Regions from separate parts of the Paenibacillus sp. AD87 genome, predicted to be linked through region 2. Evidence: riboswitches for the same ligand, from Rfam matches in the RefSeq annotation. Region 2 holds a riboswitch; each other region holds the start of a gene.
What was found. Region 2 has a riboswitch for thiamine pyrophosphate ahead of gpAD87_RS21845 (ABC transporter ATP-binding protein). Riboswitches for the same ligand answer to the same signal wherever they lie in the genome.
Positions count from the first base shown of each region.

Region 1: it holds a riboswitch for thiamine pyrophosphate, as region 2 does, so the genes downstream of both, gpAD87_RS30370 (ABC transporter substrate-binding protein) here and gpAD87_RS21845 (ABC transporter ATP-binding protein) in region 2, are expected to answer to the same signal.
Region 3: it holds a riboswitch for thiamine pyrophosphate, as region 2 does, so the genes downstream of both, gpAD87_RS07305 (thiamine phosphate synthase) here and gpAD87_RS21845 (ABC transporter ATP-binding protein) in region 2, are expected to answer to the same signal.
Region 4: it holds a riboswitch for thiamine pyrophosphate, as region 2 does, so the genes downstream of both, tenA (thiaminase II) here and gpAD87_RS21845 (ABC transporter ATP-binding protein) in region 2, are expected to answer to the same signal.

Region 1 is NZ_LXQN01000022.1:490,690-496,299, forward strand. Features, by position in the region: gene gpAD87_RS30350 (MFS transporter) at 1-893, shown strand, start outside; gene gpAD87_RS30355 (hypothetical protein) at 1,076-1,564, opposite strand; gene gpAD87_RS30360 (VOC family protein) at 1,752-2,138, shown strand; gene gpAD87_RS30365 (NAD-dependent epimerase/dehydratase family protein) at 2,155-2,910, shown strand; TPP riboswitch at 3,056-3,168, shown strand; gene gpAD87_RS30370 (ABC transporter substrate-binding protein) at 3,391-4,431, shown strand; gene gpAD87_RS30375 (thiamine-binding protein) at 4,655-4,945, shown strand; gene gpAD87_RS30380 (ABC transporter permease) at 4,945-5,610, shown strand, end outside.
Region 2 is NZ_LXQN01000007.1:4,956,644-4,962,253, forward strand. Features, by position in the region: gene gpAD87_RS21835 (ATP-binding cassette domain-containing protein) at 1-645, shown strand, start outside; gene hisC (histidinol-phosphate transaminase) at 670-1,791, shown strand; TPP riboswitch at 1,899-2,001, shown strand; gene gpAD87_RS21845 (ABC transporter ATP-binding protein) at 2,176-2,943, shown strand; gene gpAD87_RS21850 (ABC transporter permease) at 2,930-3,742, shown strand; gene gpAD87_RS21855 (ABC transporter substrate-binding protein) at 3,790-4,854, shown strand; gene thiM (hydroxyethylthiazole kinase) at 5,108-5,610, shown strand, end outside.
Region 3 is NZ_LXQN01000007.1:1,593,894-1,599,503, reverse strand. Features, by position in the region: gene gpAD87_RS07325 (MoeB/ThiF family adenylyltransferase) at 1-148, opposite strand, end outside; gene gpAD87_RS07320 (thiazole synthase) at 145-912, opposite strand; gene thiS (sulfur carrier protein ThiS) at 916-1,119, opposite strand; gene thiO (glycine oxidase ThiO) at 1,116-2,348, opposite strand; gene gpAD87_RS07305 (thiamine phosphate synthase) at 2,354-2,947, opposite strand; TPP riboswitch at 3,262-3,371, opposite strand; gene gpAD87_RS07300 (ABC-F family ATP-binding cassette domain-containing protein) at 3,506-5,056, opposite strand; gene gpAD87_RS07295 (hypothetical protein) at 5,189-5,610, opposite strand, start outside.
Region 4 is NZ_LXQN01000007.1:2,805,883-2,811,492, reverse strand. Features, by position in the region: gene gpAD87_RS12245 (AraC family transcriptional regulator) at 1-814, opposite strand, end outside; gene gpAD87_RS12250 (HAD family hydrolase) at 1-2, shown strand, start outside; gene gpAD87_RS12240 (NAD(P)/FAD-dependent oxidoreductase) at 1,057-2,187, shown strand; gene gpAD87_RS12235 (hypothetical protein) at 2,196-2,486, shown strand; TPP riboswitch at 2,533-2,631, shown strand; gene tenA (thiaminase II) at 2,752-3,423, shown strand; gene gpAD87_RS12225 (GNAT family N-acetyltransferase) at 3,467-4,000, shown strand; gene gpAD87_RS12220 (TetR/AcrR family transcriptional regulator) at 4,050-4,949, shown strand; gene gpAD87_RS12215 (DHA2 family efflux MFS transporter permease subunit) at 5,113-5,610, opposite strand, start outside.

The sequences.
Region 1 (5,610 bases), on a different contig from region 2:
TCATCATTGCTGCAATTAAAGATAATACGGCGGTTGCCATGAGCCGACTTGAAGTGTTATTTGGTATCGGCGCCATGGTCATGCCTCTCATTGCCAGCGGTCTGATTTCTGCCGGGTACTGGCGCTTGTCGTTCCTCGTGGTTGCCGTCTGTGCAGCGATGACTTTTATCTTCTGGGCCAAAAGTTCATTCGGTGAGCTGGACAACGAGCTCAGTCGACGCAGCTCAGACCAGACTCCTGTACACACTCACGCTGCTGAATCGCCAAATGGAACGAATCCTGAAGACATTAAACCAACTCGTTCAACCTATCACGGCCGTAATTTGGCTCTTCTGTCTTTATTTGTTCTATTTTTCTTTCTCTATGTCGGCACCGAAATGAGCCTTGCCAACTTCATGCCAGCCATTCTGATTGAGAAAATGAACATGAAGGAAGCAGGTGCCGCGCTTAGTGTTACCTGCTTCTGGATCGCCATGTCTGTTGGACGACTGTTTGCCGGATATATTGCGGAGAAATTCCAATATCGCGTCTACGTTCTGTACAGTTGCCTTGCAGCAGTTGTACTGCTGATGATCTTTCCTTTTACCAACCAGATCTGGTCGGCATTTCTGATCATCCTGTTGCTCGGACTCGCACTATCGGGCGTGTTCTCCATTGCCCTCGTCTTCGCCAGCAAAATGCTGCCTGGAACAGAAGAATCAACGCCCAGCATCCTGATTGCATCAGGTGGTGTTGGTGGTGCCATTCTACCTTTGGTTACAGGCTGGAGTTTGGACCATCTGGAAGTTAACCAGTCGGCGTGGATGCTTGCCATTTTTGCAGTTGGTCTGCTGATTATCAGCGTGATCGCGTATCAATGGCAGCGCAGGCATACTGTGAGTTCAGCATCGTAATATCTACCGAACAGAAGATAAATTAAATTTCATTAATCATAGCTGGTAAAAAGATAGGCTTCGTAGCGTGAATGCTACGAGGTCTTTTTTGATTTGAAAATAACAATTACTTCTTTATCTTAGTGCAGTGGACGATTGCCCAGGAAATACTTTCAGATGCTCTAAATCGGAACTAACGTTATTTAGGTTGTAGGGACTACACTCCCTTTATCCTTAATGAATTTACCGAATACATATCGAACGAGTGGTCCCAGAATAATAATTTGGTAAGGAAGCGCCAGGCTAAAATTACGAGCAATCGTATGAAGATACGTACTTAGTACGGATGCTCCATTTAACTGATTCGCAAGATAAGCGGAAATCATTCCGTACAAGGACATAATCAGAACCATTCCAATGACCATGAAAAATGACATAGCGAGCACGCCTAGGATTTTGTTGGACTTGTCAAAAGGTAAGGAAAATGCAATTTTTCTCGCTACAGGTCCGACAATAAAAGACTCCACCAGAAATGCAATGACAAAGCACAATATGAACTGAAGCAGTATTTCAAGCGCGGACATCTTGCTCAATAACCCATTGTGCCATAAATTGAAGGCCATCATGACGATGACCATTCCTGTGCACATCATCATTCCAAAAATAATCTGTTCTTTCTTCGTTGTTGGCAATTCTCTCATCCTCTCTGTTTACCTTCGTAATTATAGAGATGACGAACCCCTCCTCATAAGTGAACATTCTGTGAACAATTATAATTTTTCCAACTTAAAATCTTATTTGACAACCTCGTGGTACAGCCCTATGATATCCCTTAAAATGGTAGAAAAGATTCACTGCATATAAAGGAGGATTTGGATTATGAGTTTTCAAAAGCGCATTGACCACGTCGGCATTGCCGTTCGTGATCTAGAGACCACGCTGCGTTTCTATACGGAGATTGTTGGTCTTGAATTGAAAGATCGGGTAACCCACACCAACGGTGTCATTCAGCTCGCCTTTCTCGGCTTCAACGGAAGCGATGAGACCGAGATTGAGTTGATTCAGGGATACAGCGACAAGCTGCCTTCCGAAGGTACGGTGCATCATTTTGCTATCCATGTCGATGACCTTGAGTCTGAGTACAACCGCATTAAGGCAACTGAGGCCGAGTTTATTGATGGAGAGATGATTACACTGCCTAACGGTTACCGTTATTTCTTCATCTATGGACCCGAGAAGGAATGGATTGAGTTCTTCCAGCGCTAAGAATTGGAGCTGATTTATGAACATTTTAATTACCGGCGCAGCCGGAAAAATTGGACGTGACTTGTCCCAACACTTGTCAGAAGCATTTCACCTGCGACTAACGGATTTGAATATCGACAGACTGCATACGTATCAAGGGACAAGCCATGAGATCATGACACTTGATGTGACAGATCCCGAAGCCTGTCAGCACGCTTGCGAAGGCATGGATGTGGTTGTACATCTGGCGGGAGATCCTTCCCCGCATGCCGGATTCTATGAATCGTTGTTGGACATCAATATCAAGGGCACGTTTAATGTATTCCGTGCAGCTAAAGACCAGGGTGTACGAAGAGTCATTCTGGCAAGCAGTGCACAGACGATTGAGGGGTATCCCATTGATGCTCAAGTCTATCCGGATATGCCGACACGCCCACGGAATTTGTACGGGGTTAGCAAATGTTTTGGTGAATCGCTCGCTTCCTATTTTGCATATACCGAAGGTATACAAAGTGTAGCAATACGTATAGGTGCATATGATGATTTCCAACCGAATGGACCCGCGCTGGAGGCAAGGGATATGAGCGCGTATATTAGTCCGGCTGACTTGTGTGATTTGATGTTCAAAGCAATTACAACTACAGATCTGGAGCCCTTCACCATACTGCATGGGATCTCGAATAATCGGTTTAAACGATTGAATCTGGAAACCACTCAGAAACAGGTAGGCTATGACCCGAAATCCGATGCTTTTGCACTCAGTCAGATTTCCTTATATGATTCGCCACGATAATTGTTGAAAATCACACATCTAGAGAGGTCGTTATACGAATGTATAATGGCCTCTTTGATTCATTCATACGTGCCCCTATCCATTTCCTGACTGGACATGCGTGGGCCTCTGGCCTATAATTACACCTAGTAATGCCCGTAACTTCATAGTTTCCCAGGGGAGTCGGAATAGGCCGGCTGAGAGTGTATCCCACCAAGATACTGACCCTTAGACCTGATCTGGATCATGCCAGCGTAGGAATCGGAGTATATCGAATTGGCCCAGCCTCTTTGCTGAGTGCCACATCTCTAACGCCTGCACGCGTCCCGGATTAACGGGGCGCTTTTTTTAATGTTCTTTTATATAGCCAGAGAGCTAAAAAAAGTGACGTCATCCGGATCATAGCTGGTATAAATCTGTCGATTTATGCAAGAAGCTTGGATATGAAGCCAAGGAGTACCCCGTGCCACTGGCCGGACAACATGAAGGAGAGAAATGAAGATGAGATGGCGTAAAATGATGGGCCTAATGCTCTTGTGCGTACTACTCGTGGCTGTGGCCGCATGTGGCGGCAAAGAAGCTGCACCTTCAGGAGAAAATGGCAGCAGCAACACCGAAAACAGCAATGAAGGTGAAAACGCAGCCCTCAAGGACATTAAAGTGGTGCTGGACTGGACACCAAATACGAATCATACCGGCCTGTATGCGGCTGTAGATCAAGGTTTTTACAAAGCTGAAGGCTTAAATGTCGAGATTGTACAACCAGGTGCCGGAGGCGCGGATACAATGGTGGCTTCGAACGAAGTGCCTTTTGGCGTAAGTTATCAGGAGAGTGTGACCCAGGCCCGCACACAGGGCGTACCGCTCGTGTCCATTGCTGCAGTCATTCAGCATAACACGTCCGGATTTGCCGCTCCGGTGGATCGGAACATCAAGTCCCCCAAAGATTTTGAAGGTAAAACCTATGGTGGCTGGGGCTCTCCGGTGGAAGAAGCTGTGATGCAGTCCATTATGGAAGGCGAAGGCGCCGATGTATCCAAAGTAAAAAATATTAGCATGGGCGATGCAGACTTCTTTACCGCTGTGAAACGCGATATCGACTTTGCCTGGATCTTCTACGCGTGGACGGGTATCGAAGCCGAACTGCGCGGCGAACCGATCGACATGTTATATGTGAAAGATTATTCTGAAGCACTGGACTACTACACACCTGTACTCGTTACCAATGAAAAGACGATTCAGAACGATCCCGAGTTGGTTAAAGCGTTCTTGAAAGCGACTTCCGAAGGATATCAATACGCGATTGAACATCCCGAAGACGCTGCTAACATTCTGATCAAGGCCGTACCGGATCTGGATAAGGATCTTGTACTCGCAAGCCAGAAGTGGCTGAGTCCAAAATATCAGGATGACGCACCACGCTGGGGTGAGCAGAAGCAGGAAGTATGGCAGAACTACACGGATTGGATGTTTAGCAAAAAACTGCTCGATGAGCAGGTAGATGTATCCAAAGCATATACAAACGAGTTCTTACCCCAATAAAAATTGTTTGAGTTTAACTTTTTTTACACCAGAACGAAGAGTACAGAACCCATCTGAAGAAACGAAGTGGTCGCCTTTATCCCCGGATTTTCCCCTTGCGGAAAATGAAATCAAAAAAATTCGGGGATAACAGCGATCGGAAGAGGGTACTGCAATCGGAGTGGTAAAGTGTAAAGCTGGCTTCAACTCATGCAACTTAACCCGAAAGGAAAAGTGATCTTTCATGGCAAGCACACTACTTAGCATTCAAGTCATTCCCAAAACGCCAAATGGCGAAAATTCCTATCCTTACGTTGATCGTGCCATTGAAGTTATTCAGCAGTCCGGCTTGAAATATCAGGTTAATCCACTGGATACCACGATGGAGGGAGAACTGGAGGAACTGCTCGAGGTTGTCCGCAAAATGCACGAAGTTCTCGTGGAAGCCGGCAGCCCTAGCATCATCTCACAGATCAAGATCGCCCACAGCCCAAGCGGCTTCAGCATGGACACCCTGACGGAGAAATATCGCTAATGCATGCCTATTGGAAAAGCGTATGGCCGCCCTTTGTGGCGGTTATTCTCTTTATAGCGGTATGGCAGGGAGCCGTCTCCCTGTTCCATATTGAGAAATGGATGCTGCCTGCGCCTTCGGACATCGCCCATGAAGCAGCGTCCCAGGCCGAGCGACTTGGCATGCATGCTTCGGCAACAATTCAGCTGACATTGATAGGGTTTGCAGCAGGTACGCTCGTGGGATTACTGATTGCGATGGTGCTTCATTTGATTCCATTTTTGAAATCTGCACTCTATCCATTACTTATTCTTAGTCAAAATATACCGACCATTGCGCTTGCTCCGCTCTTGCTGATCTGGTTCGGATTTGGGCTGCTGCCCAAACTGATTACCATCATCCTGGTCTGCTTCTTCCCGGTGGCTGTAGCTGCCATGGATGGGTTGACCCGCACCGATGGGGCGATGATGAACTATATGCGCATGGCTGGTGCAAAACGCGGCCAAATTTTCTGGAAGCTCGAACTTCCACATGCATTGCCCTCGGTGTTCTCGGGGATTAAAATTGCCGCTACGTACAGCGTCATGGGTGCGATTATCGCCGAATGGATCGGTGCAGATAAGGGCATCGGTTATTATATGATGCTGCAAAAATCAGCCTATCGGACGGATCGTCTTTTCGTGGCA
Region 2 (5,610 bases):
GGCTGTGGCAAAAGTACTTTGCTGCGTCTGATCGCCGGGCTGGAACCCCCCTCTTCCGGGAGCATTATGCTGGGCAACAGAAAGCTTGGCAGTACAGCACCCGAGACACGGTTTCTGTTTCAGGAAGCCCGGCTGCTGCCTTGGAAATCCGTGCTCGATAATGTACGACTGGGTATCCCCGACAAGAACAAGGAAGATGCACGCCAGTCGCTTCGCAATGTAGGACTTGGAGAGCGTGAAGGTGATTGGCCGGGGGTATTATCTGGCGGACAAAAACAACGTGTCGCCTTGGCACGGGCACTCGCAAGTCATCCGCGTTTACTGCTGCTGGATGAACCGCTGGGTGCATTGGATGCATTGACCCGAATTGAGATGCAGCAATTAATCGAACGCTTGTGGGTAGAAGAAGATCTGACTGTCATTCTGGTCACTCATGATGTCAGTGAGGCGGTTGCCCTGGCTGACAGGGTGCTGTTAATCGAGGATGGTCATATAACGATGGATACCCGAATTACGCTGGAGCGGCCACGTGTTCGGGACAGCGGGTTTGCTTATTTTGAAAATCTTATTCTAAATCGCTTGTTGACTCCTTCACAAGAGACACCACAGCAGATTGCCCAGAAACAGATATCATTCTCGATCTAATTCCACTGGAAAGAAGGCATGATTATGCAATCCCTTTCACCCGTTCCCTCTCCTCCTGTTAAAGACCTGTTAAATCAAATTCCGGCTTATACGCCTGCCAAATCCATGGAACAGATCCGGCGGGAATTGGGACTGGAAAGTGTAGATCGACTTGCAGCGAACGAGAATCCGTTTGGCTCTTCTCCCCTGGCAGCGGAAGCAGTCAGAACGCTGGGCTCCGATCTTCTGGCTCAATACCCCGACGGTTCCAGCCAACTGCTGCGTGACAAACTTGCGGAACGTCTGGGTGTGCGTACCTCCCAACTGGTATTTGGCAGTGGTTCATTCGAGCTCCTTACCCTTACCGCCCAAGCCTACCTTAATCCCGGCGAGGAATCACTCATTCCAGTGCCCTCCTTTAACTGGTATAAGGGAGCTACGCTGCTGGCAGGCGGTGTCATCCATGAAGTTCCGTTGGTCAACCATTCACTGGACCTGGAGCAATTCCGGCAACGGATCAATGCTTCTACCCGAATTATCTGGCTGTGCAATCCGAATAATCCAACCGGAACCATTTTCACGGCAGATGCCCTGCTTGGTTTACTCGAACATGTTCCCTCCCATGTCGTGGTTGTCCTGGACGAAGCGTATTATGAATTCGCGGAAAGTGAAGATTATCCTGATACGGTTAAGCTGCTGGAGCAGTATAATAATCTGATTATTTTGCGGACCTTCTCCAAAATATATGGACTTGCTGGCCTGCGAATTGGATATGGCATCGGGAATGAAAGCATTATTGAAGGCATTAACCGGGTCAAGCTGCCCATCAGTCTGACAGCCACATCCCAAGCCGCTGCTTTGGCCAGCCTGGATGATCATGAATTTGTTTCTCACTGCCTGCACTACAATCGTCAAGGAAGGGAAACGTTAATGCAGTCCTTTGATCAGTGGAACTTACCCTACATCCCTTCCGAAACAAATTTCATCATGGTTGATCTGTTGCAGGATAGTGGCCCGATTACCAAAGAATTGTTGAACAGAGGCATCTCTGTCCGCGGCGGTGCCGAATTCAGTATGCCTACCTGGCTTCGGATTACGATTGGTACACCGGAGCAGATTGCCCGTCTGATCGGGGAGCTTGATTCACTGTTACATTCAAACGATTAGAATCCTAGTTACTTTCCTAACTCACATTACGCACACTTCTTTTAAGCCGCCCTCTTTACATTCCACTTGCATGTGATATATGCTGAACACACAACTGCATATCTTAAACATTGCACTAGGGGAGCCTTGCGGCTGAGACGAATCGAACGATTCGGACCCTTTGAACCTGATCTGGATCATACCAGCGGAGGGAAGTGGAGCGGCCTCTCAGTAAGCGGATTTTTTCATGTTGATGATGGAATTTAATGTGAATTGAACTTACAGACCCACTCATTTCTCCGGAAATGGGTGGGTCTTTTTCGCGTTCTGCGAGCAGATCAGAAGGTGTAATTAAAGATCCCGCGGTTTGAAGTTGAATTATGAATACAAGGGGGACGGAACGAGATGGATAACGATATAACCATTCACAACATGAGCTACGCTTTCCCGGGAAAAAGGGATTCCCCCGTGCTCTCCAATGTGTCGATGACTGTAGCCAAAGGCGAATTTGTCTCGCTCATCGGTTCCAGCGGCTCCGGTAAAAGTACCCTTTTCAAGCTGCTGGCAGGCCTGCTTGAGCCAACACACGGAACCATTGAAATTCCTTGGGTTCAAGAAGGAAAGCGACTGGGGCAGGTGGCCTACATGCCGCAAAAGGACCTCCTATTATCCTGGAGAACCGTCATGGGGAATTGCATGCTTCCCTCTGAACTGGCTGCAGGTCGGCAGGATAAGGTAAGGATTCGAGCGGACATTCTGGCTGGTCTCGACAGATTTGGCTTATCCGGCCACGCGCATGCTTACCCGGACGAGCTGTCAGGTGGCATGCGCCAGCGTGTCGCGCTGCTTCGTACTTTGCTGACAGGTGGCCAACTGATGCTGCTGGATGAACCTTTCGGCGCACTCGATGCCCTGACCAAACGGGAGATGCATCGCTGGCTGCTGGAGCTATGGGAAGGCCTTGGCAAAACCGTGTTGTTCATCACACATGACATTGAAGAAGCCCTGCTGCTCAGTGATCGGATTATCCTGTTAACTCCGGTGGGCCAAGGCCAACAGCTGCAGGATCTGACGGTACCTTTGCCACGTCCAAGACATTCGGACATGATCTACGAACCGGCTCTCGTTCAGATGAGACGACTACTGGAGGAACAATTGCATGCGAGACGGTAACTTGAGAGATAGCATGAAGCATAGCGTAAGAGGTTGGCTTGCCCGTTATGGTCTGTTTCTTTTGCTCATGATCTTGCTGCTTGCTCTCTGGGAGTGGATTGTGCGTATGGGATGGGTGCCTTCCTTCATCATTCCAGCCCCGACGGCGATTGCCCGTTCGCTGTATGAGCATCGCCACCTCTTGTTGGCCACACATCTGCCCGCTACCTTGATGGAGGTTATCGTTGGTTTTGGCTTGTCCATTGGTGCCGGGACTGCACTTGCAACGGGTATGCATATGAATCGGTCGATTGAAAAAGCGTTATATCCCTTCATCGTGATCAGTCAGACGATCCCGCTGATTGCCCTGTCCCCCGTCTTCATCCTGTGGTTTGGCTACACGCTGTGGAGTAAAGTTGCGGTGGTGTTCCTAATCGCATTTTTCCCGATTGTGGTGAGCACCTACGATGGCCTGCGCCAGGGTGATCCGGAGCAGCGTGAACTGCTGCTGACGATGGGGGCCAGCAAGTGGGATATTTTTCGCAAACTCCAGATTCCACTTGCCCTTCCCTCCTTCTTTTCGGGACTGAAAATGTCTGTGGTGTATTGTGTAGTCGGTGCAACGATCGGGGAATGGCTCGGTGGAAGCAAGGGTCTCGGTTACTTCAGCCGCAGAATGTCGAGCAATATGAACACGGATGCAATGTTCGCCGCCATTGTGCTGTTATCCCTGCTCGGTATCGCCCTGTTTGTACTCATTGCATGGATAGAGAAAAAATTCAGTACACCACGGCATGCAGGTAGAAGAAAAACTGGATAACTTTCGGATTTCAAAACAGATAACAAGGAAATGAGGAATTTGAAGCTATGAAGAAAAAACATATCTACTCCCTACTCCCCATTCTGCTCATATCTATGTTGCTGATCATCAGCGGATGTGGAAATACGGGTACCAATACACCTGCCACAGATTCAGCTTCCAAAGCGAAAGATACAGGATCATCTGCGATCGAAACGCCATCGGCATCCATAGACAAGCTGTCCATCATGCTCGATTGGTATCCTAATGCAGTGCATTCCTTCATCTATGTTGCTCAGGAGAATGGTTACTTCGCGGATCAAGGTCTGGATGTCGATATCCAGATGCCTGCCGATACGAATGATGCACTCAAACTTGTTGCCGCCGGGAAAATCGATCTTGCACTAAGCTACCAGCCGCAAATTTTGCTCGCGCGTGGGGAGAACATTCCTGTACGTTCGATTGCAGCCGTCGTTCGCCATCCGCTCGTGCATCTGTTGACTGAAGCAGACGGTAAAGTGAAATCGCCAAAAGATCTTGAAGGGAGGACGGTCGGCTATTCCTCAATCCCTTTGTATGAAGCAATGGTGCGTACCATGATCAGCCAGGATGGCGGTAATCCCGACAAGATGAATCTGGTGGATGTGGGATTTGACCTGATCCCTTCCCTGGCTTCCGGGCAGGCAGATGCCATTATGGGTGGTTTTATTAACCATGAACAATTGATTCTGGAAAAGGAAGGCCATGCCATGAAAGCGATCAATCCCGTCGATTACGGCGTACCTGATTATTATGAACTGGTCCTCACTGCAAGTGATGCGGGCATTGAAGCGAAGAAAGATCAGCTTACCCGCTTCATCAAAGCGATGCAGGAAGGACAGAAATATGTAACAGAGCACCCCGAGGACGCGCTGAACATTCTGCTCGCACATGAGAACGAAACGTCTCCACTTGACCCGGAGATCGAAACCAAAAGTCTAAACATTTTACTGCCACTGATGAATGAAGAAGGTCAGCCGTTTGGCAGGCAGGACGCCTCTTCTTGGGAAAATGTACGTGCATGGTTGGTTCAAAGTGAACTGATTCCGGATTCCGTAAAGGCTGAGGATGCTTTATGCAGGGTGAGTAAGTAAAATCGATTACTGGACGAGATCAAGGGAAATTTGAAAGTTGTAAATTCATTATCAGATGTCGCCCACATGAGTAGTTACGGAATTCAATAACTGTACGAATAGAATCTTTATCGAGGATAAGGAATCTTTAATTAAGCTTTCTATATGGACTTTCCAGCTATCCGAGAATAGCTTTTAGTTCCCATGATTTAATGGCCCACCCTGCCCTGACACTTTTATTGATTAATTTGCTTATTTATAAGGAGGAACTCATATGTCTTATCTGGAACGTGTTCGTACACAAAATCCGCTTGTTCATAACATTACGAATATTGTCGTCGCTCCGTTTACGGCCAACGGTTTGCTCGCACTAGGTGCATCTCCCTTTATGGCCTATGCGCATGAAGAAGTCGCTGATGTTGCCAAGATGTCGGGAGCGGTTGTACTGAACATTGGCACTTTGGACGAAAAAGTAGTTGAGGCGATCCGCCTGGCAGGTCAATCAGCTAATTCAAATAACGTGCCTGTTGTGCTCGATCCGGTTGGAGCTGGCGCAACCACCTATCGTACGGAAACCGTTCAGATGCTCGTTCGTGAGCTTCACCTCACGGTGTTGCGGGGCAATGTGGCGGAAGTCGCCAATGTCATCGGTGAGCATTGGAGCATCAAAGGTGTGGATGCAGGTCAAGGCGAGGGCGATCGAATCGGAATAGCAGAACGGGCAGCACAAAAACTCGACTGTGTGGTCGTCATTACCGGACGCGAGGATGTCATTAC
Region 3 (5,610 bases), 3.4 Mb from region 2:
CCGCAATACCCGTACCAAGCGCGCCCGCTCCAACAATTAATACTTTGCTGTTATTCAATCTATGCTGACCTTCCTTACCGATAGGTGCATACCGTTCCTGTCTGGAATAGCGGTCTCCCTGTTCAGAAGATCGTGTCTGATTAGTCATGTATGAACCATTCCTTCCGCCGGACTACTCGCTGCTGCATAGCGCTTAACGGGAATCATGCCTGCCTCATAAGCCAGTCTGCCTGCTTCAACCCCCATTCGCATTGCCTTCGCCATCTTCACCGGATCTCCGGATCCGGAGACAGCCGTATTCAACAATACACCGTCAGCTCCCAGCTCCATCGCATGAGCAGCATCTTTAGGTGCTCGAAGTCCTGCATCCACAATAACAGGAACGACGGCTTGTTCAATAATAATCTCCAGATTATAGGGATTAATAATTCCTCTCCCCGCCCCTATGGGTGAAGCCCCAGGCATAACAGCATGTACGCCGAGTAGTTGCAATCGCTTGGCCAGAATAACATCGTCCGAGATATAAGGCAGTACCGTAAAGCCCTTTTCAAGCAAGATCTCGCAAGCTTTATAGGTTTCAATTGGGTCAGGTAGTAATGTGATTCCATCGCCGATAACTTCTACTTTTATCATATCACAAAGTCCTGAAGCCCGAGCTAGTTCAGCGATTCGCACAGCTTCATCTGCTGTTGCAGCACCCGCTGTATTGGGAAGCAGGGTATACCTTTTCAAGTCCAGTGTGTCCAGAAAGTGCTGTTTGTTCCGATCTTCCAGATTCAAACGCCGAACCGCGAACGTTAATACTTCCGTACCGGAGGCTTCAACCGCCTGGCTCTGCACTTCCAAGTCCGAAAATTTGCCTGTACCCAGCAGCAATCTAGACTCAAACGTATAATTTCCAATCCTCAACATAATTCAACCGCCTCCCACAAAATGTACAATTTCAATTCGGTCTCCGTCTCTTAACGCCGTCGTTTCATGATATTCCCGAGTTAAAATTTGCCGATTCAATTCAACCACGACGGTTTTTACTTGCAAATTAAATGAATGGAGCAATTTATCTACACGATTTAAGCTATCTTCAATTTGCATGATTTGTCCGTTGACAATGATGTTCACTGCAACATCTCCTTTATGTTCAAACGTTCTGGACAAAGGTCCTGAATCCCCAGTTCTTCCGAGGTTTTGCCACAAATCAAGTCAGCCATAAGGCTGGCTGTAATTGCACTAAGCAATATGCCGTTACGATAATGTCCAAAAGCAGCGAATAAACCCGGTACACTATCACAAGCCCCCACATAGGGCAATCCATCCGGAGTCGAAGGACGGACACCAGCCCACGCTCGGATAAAATGTGCTTCCTTCATGCCAGGTACCCAGTTTGTTGCAGCTGCAAGCAGCTTCTGAATGCCTTGTACCGAAACTTTCATGTCTGTTCTTCCAGGAAGGCTTGTTGCACCGATCCATACTTCTCCATTGGCTTTGGGAACAATATATATATCCTCTGCATACACCGTTTTGTCTGGCCTGTACCCGGCATGGTGGGGAGAAAACTGCACGGCTGCAATCTCCCCCTTTACTGGTAAAACAGGCGATTTCAGACCTACATGTCTCATCAATTCTTCACCATGTAACCCTGTAGCAATAATTACATTTCTCGATGTCATCGTTCCTATTGAAGTCTCGATTCCTTGCACACCGTTTACATTCGTATGCAAACGGACATCCTGTACCCCTTCCATCACCCTTGCACCCATGGCTTGAGCCGATCTGACATAAGCCTGCGTTAAGTTGACAGGAATAACCTCGCTCTCGGAAGGTCTGTAAAATGCTCCATACGTATCCCTGTTTAACCATGAAGCTTCCTGTTGGACAGCAATACGATCCCACCAAATATGTTCTGTAGATAAGGTAGACGATCTACGATCATTCTTGTAACTGCTGACCTCACTGTATGAACGAAAAGGAGTAATAAATCCATGCTGTTGCAGCCCCATTTCCACTCCGCTAAGCGAACTGATCCGTTCCTTCTGCTCATGAAGCAAAGCTCTGCTCTGCCTTGCAAGCTTTGCCATTACAGCATGAGTGAATTCCTCACTATCAGCAGCAAGCATGCCTGCGGCTGCACAGGAAGTTCCCCCAGCGATCCGCGCCCGCTCAACCAGAAGAACGTCATGGCCTCGAGTAGCGAGTTCACATGCGATGGCACAACCGATAACTCCTCCACCTACAATAATGGTTTCTGCATGAAGCTTGCCTCCAACTTCCGCTCCAACTTTACTTCCCGAAACTATTCCTGGATGATAGCCTGAACGATTCCTGCTTCGACTTCTTGCTTCCTCTCTCAAGATCTTCATCTCCTTGGTTCGGCGTACTTGTCTGAATCCGTGATCGCCTGTCGCAATGAAGCGGCAGCTACTTCCGGCTTATCGGTCGTCCAAATCGTTGAAATTACAGCGGCTCCTCTAGCACCAGCAGTTCGAATGGCAGCAATATTCTCAGGACTAATCCCGCCAATCGCGATCACGGGAATCGAAACATTAGAGCATACCTCAGCTAACGCACTTAGCCCTCTGGGTTCGCAATTCGGTTTACTATTTGAAGCATAGACATGCCCATAAAAGAGATAATCCGCTCCCTGTTCTTCTGCAACTTTTGCTTCTTCCAGAGAATGAACCGATATGCCTACGCGCAGCCGATCGACTCTCCTCAACTCATCCTTATCATAGCTGCGAGTAACTGCTTGACCCCAATGCACACCACCAATTGAAGCATGTTGATCCAGCTGATCTGAGCCATTCATAATGATACGGTTAGATGGAACACCTTTTGTTTTCAGACTTTGCGCCCAACACATCTGTTGCTCAAGAGTCAGCTTTTTTTCACGAATGTGGATATAATCGACCCACCGCCATATACCCTTAGCAATATTCAGAAAAGAGTCCAAGTCTCCTGTACCTGGTGAAACCACATGCAGTTCAAATGATCGTGTTGTTACATGTTCGTGGAAGATTACCGTCCTGTTCGCCCTCCTCTTGCGAGATTAAAGCTGTATAAAACAACAAAAAAAGCCACTCCCGTAGGGGAGTGGCCACGAATTTAAAATTCATGGATCAACTGAATGACTGTCGCATGCAATTACTCTATACATAACGCATAACAACTATAGAAACCATCCATAGTCGCAATGCTGTATACATAGAACTGCATGATTCATCTTGCAGGCAATATCGCAAAGTCGACGATAACGCTCTTGTCATTAGCTGAAACGCGCCACTTCCCTACGCTGGTATGATCCAGATCAGGTACAAAGGGTCCGGAATCGCATTCTTCCATCTCAGCCGCATCGTGCGGCCCCCCTAGTGTTCATATGAAGCTGTAGCCTATGTTACCATAGACACCTTTTTTTGTCACCGTACATTTCCATGAATTACGTTGTTCATCCATTGCTGAAGTCGTGTAGTTAACGAAGTTGCTGCTTCCGGTGCGAAGAATTTCGTAGAAACTATTGTTTATCGGACCAAGCTTCAACATCCCACGTTTTGGTTACCCAACCTTCATAAAATTCAGGTTCATGGGATACGAGCAGCACGGTACCCTTGAATTCTTGCAGGGCACGTTTCAGCTCTGCTTTAGCGGTTACATCCAAATGGTTTGTAGGCTCATCGAACAAAATCCAGTTACTTTCACGCATCAGAAGTTTACATAAACGAACCTTGGCTTGTTCTCCACCACTAAGCGCGTTAAGCGGGCGGGTGATATGCTCATTTTTTAATCCACAACGCGCGAGATGGCCCCGGACTTCATTCTGTGTCAGATGAGAAAATTCATTCCACACATCTTCGATCGGGGTAATATTACCTGCACGTACTTCCTGTTCGAAATACGCAGTTTCCAGATAGTCACCCAAGAAAGTCTTACCGCTGATTGGTGGGATTTTCCCCAAGATAGTCTTGAGCAATGTGGATTTACCTACACCGTTACATCCAACAATGGCAATTTTCTCGCCACGCTCAATCGTCATCGTCATTTTGGGCAATAATGCATATGAATATCCAATTTCAAAATCAATACCCTCAAAGACGGTTTTACTACTCGCCCGGGCATCCTTGAATTTGAATGTGGGTTTGGCCGCTTCGTCTGGACGATCAATCCGTTCAATCTTGCCGAGCTGCTTCTCACGGCTCTTGGCACGACCGGAAGTGGAAGCGCGGGCTTTGTTCCGCTGAATGAAATCTTCCTGCTTCTTGATAAACTCCTGCTGTTTCTCATATGCATCAATATGTTGCGCCTTATTCATGTCGGCCATTTCAAGGAATTTGTTATAGTTCGCTGCATAACGCGTCAACTTGGCAAATTCCAGATGATAAATAACGTTAACGACCTCATTCATAAACTCCGTATCATGCGAAATCAGAATAAACGCATACGGGTAATCTTTCAGGTAACGCGTCAGCCATTCAATGTGTTCCACATCGAGATAGTTCGTCGGCTCATCCAGCAAAAGAGCTGTGGGTTTCTCCAGTAAAAGCTTCGCAAGCAATACCTTTGTACGCTGACCGCCACTAAGCGCGGCCACATCACGATCCAGACCGATGGCGGACAAACCAAGTCCATTGGCCATCTCTTCCACTTTTACATCAATCAGATAAAAATCACCTTGCTCCAATTGTTCCTGAATGTCACCCATTTCTTCCAGTAACAATTCGAGCTTGTCCGGATCGGCGTCTGCCATCTGATCCGTGATGGACATCATTTCTTTTTCCAACTCAAGCAAGGGAAGGAACGCATCCTTAAGCACATCACGAATCGTTTTTCCAGGCGTGAGCTTGGTATGCTGATCCAGATATCCATAACGAACTTTGGGGGTCCATTCGACCTTCCCTTCGTCCTTTAACAATTTCCCGGTAAGGATGTTCATCAGTGTGGACTTGCCTACACCATTTGCACCAACAAGACCTACACGCTCTCCGGCAAGTAAACGAAAAGATACATTTTTAAATAACGTGCGGTCTCCAAAATTGTGACTCACGTTCTCTACTGACAATAAACTCATAAGATGAGGTTGCTCCTATCTATTGGACATTACTATCGTTCCGAAACCCTATTTTAGCACAGGTGTCGCCTTTTCTGAAAGTAATGTAAACATCTCATGCAACCTCGCTTTTATATTACAAACAAACTGCCTTTAATTTATGGAACAGTTATACTCAAAATAACCTTGTGCTGCCGCTTGTTTGGCATTTGTAAACACTTCTTCGGCTCTGTAACCATTGCTACATGTGGAAGGGTAATAGTATTTAATTCCACTTACAGGATCAACTCCGCCAACGATCGCTGTTTTCTTCACCAGTCTGCCACCACCAATGGCATAATTGTTAATCTTTTGGTTACCTACAGGTATTCCCTGAATAAACGCCATCAGCCCCGTATCATTAATCGAATTGTACCAGTCTTCCTGAGAAATCAAAGGCATGGTAAAGGTGTAGGAAACACCATTCCTTCTTGCAAACTCATTATGCCGGTTAATAACATCTGCCAAATCTTCCTGCACACTTGTCACGATCCGGCCTCGTCTGACCTGCTCAAACGTCTCGGCATTCTGAAGCA
Region 4 (5,610 bases), 2.2 Mb from region 2:
AACTCTGGTATTGCTTGCGTAACTCGATAGGGGAGATTCCTTCATATTTTTTGAATACGGATCCAAAATAACTGGCGCTGTTGAAACCAACAGCCCGGGCGATCTCGTGGGCCGTTATTCCGGCGTCATGGACGAGCATTTCTTTGGCTTTCAATAACCGATACCGTGTCAGATAATCAAGCGGAGTCATTTGGAACTCCTTTTTGAATATCCGATTCAAATGCTGTTCGGTGACGTTCATTTGTTGAGCCAGCATGGAGAGCGAGATATCCTGATCATAATTTTGCTTGATAAAAGTAACCAGTCCGGTCAGCTTTAATCGGGCATCCGAGCGTTCATAAGCACCATAACGATCGCCATCAATGGTTAACCTGACCAGTAGCATGTATAGCAATGCGGATACGTGCCAGATCTGATCCTTGTGCGGGGACTGTAGCGCCAACGTTATTTCACGCAACAGGATATGGAGCATCCCATCCGGCTTGAAGGCGCGCAGCTCCCCGATCTGCAAGGTATGCAGAAACCGGGGCAATAAATAGCCATTAAAGGACAAACAATCGAACAACAATGAATCACTCAGATTGTCGTAACGGTATGTGACCTCCGGGAACATAATAAGAGCTGTTCCTTTCCGAATCGAAAACTCATGATTTTGGGCTGCAATTTTCCCTGTTCCCCCGATACACTGCACAATACTGTAATCCCGTGAATGGCCGTTCCAATTCATTAATTCATCTACGGTCAGCTGGTTTTGACCTGTAATCATAAGCGGCATATCGGTATCCAGTGAATTCCCCGTACTAGGTTTCGGCATCGTTGTGTTATTCCTCATTTCGTTAAAGGTCGTGTGCGTAAATGGCGTGGATACAGAGTTAAAAGAAACCTGATTTGAATTATATTACATAAATAACATTAATTTAAACGAACTATTTACTTCGATGAACGACTTATCGAAAACCTTTTAGGAATATGTATCATAATGTCGATGCCTTGCCATTATCAGACCAACCAGTATACGCTATAATGGATACAGTGATTTAGGAAAGGGATGCAGTCATGAAGAAAGTCATCGTCGTAGGATCAGGAATTCTTGGGGCTTCCACAGCATATCAATTGGCAAAACGGGGTGCGGAAGTTCTTATTATAGACCGGAAAGATCGAGGGCAGGCTACGGATGCTGCTGCCGGGATCATCTGTCCCTGGTTATCTCAGCGCCGTAATCAGGATTGGTATCAGCTTGCCAAGGCTGGTGCACGTTTTTATCCCGGTTTGATTGAAGAACTCAAGAGTGAAGGGGAAACGGAAACGGGTTACGCTCAAGTGGGTGCTCTTAGTATTCATACGGAAGTAGAGAAAATCAACAAGATGCAGGAGCGAGCACACCTTCGTAAAGAAGTTGCACCGGAGATTGCCGATATTACCCGTCTGGATGCAAAAGAAACCCATGAGCGTTTTCCTCTCCTGGAGGAGAACTTTCAGTCCGTCTACATCAGTGGTGCTGCACGTATCGATGGACGTGCACTGCGTGATGCCTTAATCCGATCGGCACAGCGAAATGGAGCGGTCCTGATTAATGGGGACGCGACACTTCAATATGAATCGGACCGAGTAACTGGAGTGGTTGTTGACGGTAAAGTCATATCGGCTGATGAGGTTATTGTGTGTGCCGGCGCTTGGGCTAATGAACTGTTGAAGCCCTTGGGCATTGACTTTAAGGTTGATTATCAGAAGGCGCAAATTATGCATTTGCAGGTTCACGATCGAGAAGAGACTGGGAACTGGCCAGTGGTCATGCCTCCTTCGGATCAATATTTGTTAGCCTTTGATCAACAGAAGATTGTGATCGGGGCGACTCACGAAAATGATATTGAAGGCTATGATATAAGAGTAACCGCAGGCGGAATGCAGGAAATTTTGAATAAAGGATTGGAACTGGCTCCCGGTTTAGCCGATAGCACGTTTCAGGAAGTAAGAGTAGGTTTCCGTCCGTTTACACCAGGTTTTCTTCCGGTAATGGGTGCTGTTCCTGGTTGGAATGGCTTAATCACAGCCAACGGGCTTGGAGCGTCTGGGCTAACGATGGGGCCTTTTATTGGAAGTCAACTTGCCAAATTGGCTCTGGGTATGAAATTGGATATCGATATTCAGCCATATGACCTTGGAAAAGCAATGGATGATCAGAAATGAGGTGAACGATGACGTATTCACAGCGCTTAACTCACGGTAACGCATCAGACATTATTTATCTGGAGCACCAGATTGGCATCGCCGAGGAGGAATTAGCAAAAGCCGAGGAAGAGCGGAGGGGTTACGAATCGGATTTAAACAAGTTAAGGACGTCTCTGGCGTATCATTCAACTTCAGCGACGAACGTCTCTAATGAGCAAAAATGGGTAGATGAGTTAAACAAATTGCAAAATATGATTAAGGATATCCGCACCCGACTTAAGAAGTTGCAAGAAGATTTAGGGGAACTTGAAGATTAATAGGAATGGATTGACATTTGGAAAAACACATGTTGTAATAAGCCTGAGCTATTTGCAGGGGGACTGTTCGCAGTTGAGAAGGTTAAAACCTGACCCTTTGAACCTGTTAGTTAATACTGACGTAGGGAGCAAATGACATGTACTCATGTTATTTTGCCCTTGCCGAAAATAGGACAAGGGCTTTTTGGTCTGCATTTTGGCTGACAAACGCGATAGCTGGATGTGAAGCTGGGACATTATAATTTTAATACAAGGAGAAATGATCATGTCATTTTCGAGAACGTTAAAAGATAAGTCCATAACCGTATGGGAAGATGGATACAACCATCCTTTTTTACACGAAATGGGGAAAGGAACACTGGATCAGGAAGCGTTTAAGTTTTATCTTCTTCAGGACTATACATATCTGATTGAATATGCGAAGATTTTTGCCATGGGTGCGGTGAAGGCGACAGATGAAAAACTGATGACGAACTTTACGGTGATTCAACACGCTATTCTGTACGAAGAAATGGATTTGCATCGAAATTATATGAATGAGTTTGGAATTACGCTGGATGAAAATCATGCTGTCAAACCATCTCTGTATAACAAGGCGTATACGTCGAATATGATGAGTGTTGCACAAACAGGTGGTGTTGCCGAAATCATCGCCGTCATTTTCCCCTGTGCGTGGACGTATTACGACTATGCCACAAGATTAAAAGAACAATATCGAGATTCATTAGAGGGCAATTTGTATCAGACTTGGATCGAAAATTATGCAAGTGATGAATTCCGCGACTCATTCGAATGGTTCTATGATACACTGGATGCATTATGTGAACATAAAACCGAGCAGGAACTGGAGGCCATTGAAGACATATTCAGAAGAAGTGTTGAATTTGAATATCTGTTCTGGGATATGGCTTATAAACGGCAACTCTCATACTTCTGATGAATGCAATCTACTACAACCAGAGATAAGGATGAACATACAGATGGACAATCGTGGAGAACGCATCTATTTACGATTTTTGAACGTGGAAGACGCTGCTGGACTACTGGATTTGCAGTTCCGTAACCGGGCTGTTTTCGAAGAAATATCGGCAAGCGAACGATCGGATACATTCTATACATTGGAGGGCCAAGTAGCCCTTCTCGAAGGTTGGAACAAGGCGAGGGAAGAGGGGAAACGGTACTCTTTCGGGATCTTTCTGAACCATACGCATGAGCTTATTGGGGAGATCTCTCTGTTCGAGCTTGAACTGGATTCCACCACCAAATGGATTGTTGGTTATGTGCTCGATCAGGTGCAGAATGGCAAGGGATATATGAGTGAAGCCCTTCAGCTAGCACTGGATTTTGCTATGAATGAAGCGGGCATAAAACGGGTGGAGGCAGGTGCGCTGCCCGACAATGCCGGATCGATTCGAGTGCTTCGCAAGGCGGGCTTTCAGGAGACGGACCGGCAGAATATTAAAATCAAGGGGATTTGGAAGGAACATGTGATGTTTGCAGTGGATTTGCAATAGGTTATTAGATATCGTAACGTGAACCACCTAAATCATCCAGGGGGAACTTATGAATAAGCGGAAACAAATGTTATTGGACTCAGCGCTTGTACTCTTTGGGAAACATGGAGTGACCAACACCTCCATACAAATGATCCTAGACGAGTCAGGTGTTTCCAAAGGAACATTTTATAAATTCTTTGGCTCGAAGGATGATTGTATTCTTGCCATTCTGGAGCAACGTGTACAGGAAGATATGATGATTCGCAAAGATTTGGAGAGCCAAAGCTATGCTTCCGATTTTGATTTACTGGTCGATCAGATTATGGTGCCGATGATTTTGCCAGAAAAAAAGCTTGTTGTGGAGCTATTCTGGACAGGCTTCTACTCTGGAGAATGCGATCTAGAGAACTTGACTCGTATGCAGTTAAATTGGTTATCTGAACGACTAGTACAGGTATTTGGTAAAGAATTAAAACCTTTTGCTTATGAAGGGGCTATTTTTGGTTTTGGCATGATCCATCAAATCTCGAACATGTGGAGAAACTTCCATCTTGACCAACCGGATTGGAACCATCTTGTGCCCAAAATCCTGAACTACATTGAAATCTTGCTTCGTTCCATGCTGGAAAGACAAGAGCATATTATTGATTTTCCAAGTCTTTTGATGATCGCTCCTGATTCCAAAGAAATTGTGTTGGATAAAAATAACCTGATTGCAGGTCTTCAGAAATTCAGTCATTCCATTCTCCAATCGGAAGTGCCTATTAAAGCGAAAGAACTGACCAAAGGGTTGCTTGTTTTAGTTGAGCAGAAAGAGATCAATATCTCCATGTTGGAAGTAACGCTGCAGGCGTTTCAAACGGAATTTGAATCGTCTTCTCTTCAGAGTGAGGCAAACAGAATTGTCAAAGAATGCAGATCGTATCTCGAACAATTCAGGCAGATCCTCATGGAGGGAACGAGTTGACGCAGCTGTTCTTACTTACGTGTGCAGGCAAATTGTTCATTTATATTATGTAATACTACACAAAAAAGCGGCAGATTGGACGTAAAGCTTATTGTCCTGATCTGCCGCTTTTTATATAAGATACAATAGGCTCTACATGATGTAATTCATGTAAATATTGTTCTTAATTTGTATTCATCGAGACTTTTTGTCTTACAGGCTGCTTGGAGTCTTCCTCCGTCGCTTGTTTGGTACGTTTGATGAAGAAGGAAAGGAGCAATCCGAGAACGGCAATGCCGATAATGACAACATAAGCATCATTAATTCCCTGGATCATGGATTCCATTCCCAACTGCTGCTGGGTTAAGCCTTTGGCTGCACCCGTTGCCACCATATCCTGTACATGTGCCGTTGTGCGACTGGTCATTACACTTACGAGCAATGAAGTACCCACAGCGCCAGCTACCTGTCTGACGGTGTTGGATATTGCTGTACCGTGTGGTCCTAGTCTTGGTGGCAGTTGATTCAAACCTGCTGTTTGGATAGGCATCATAAGCAAGGCCATACCAATTCGGCGACCTGTTGACATCAATACTAGGTAAGTATAGCTAGTAGAATCCGTTAGATCGATGAACCCGATGGTGGTTACAATCGTAATGACCATCCCGATAATCGCCAGCCA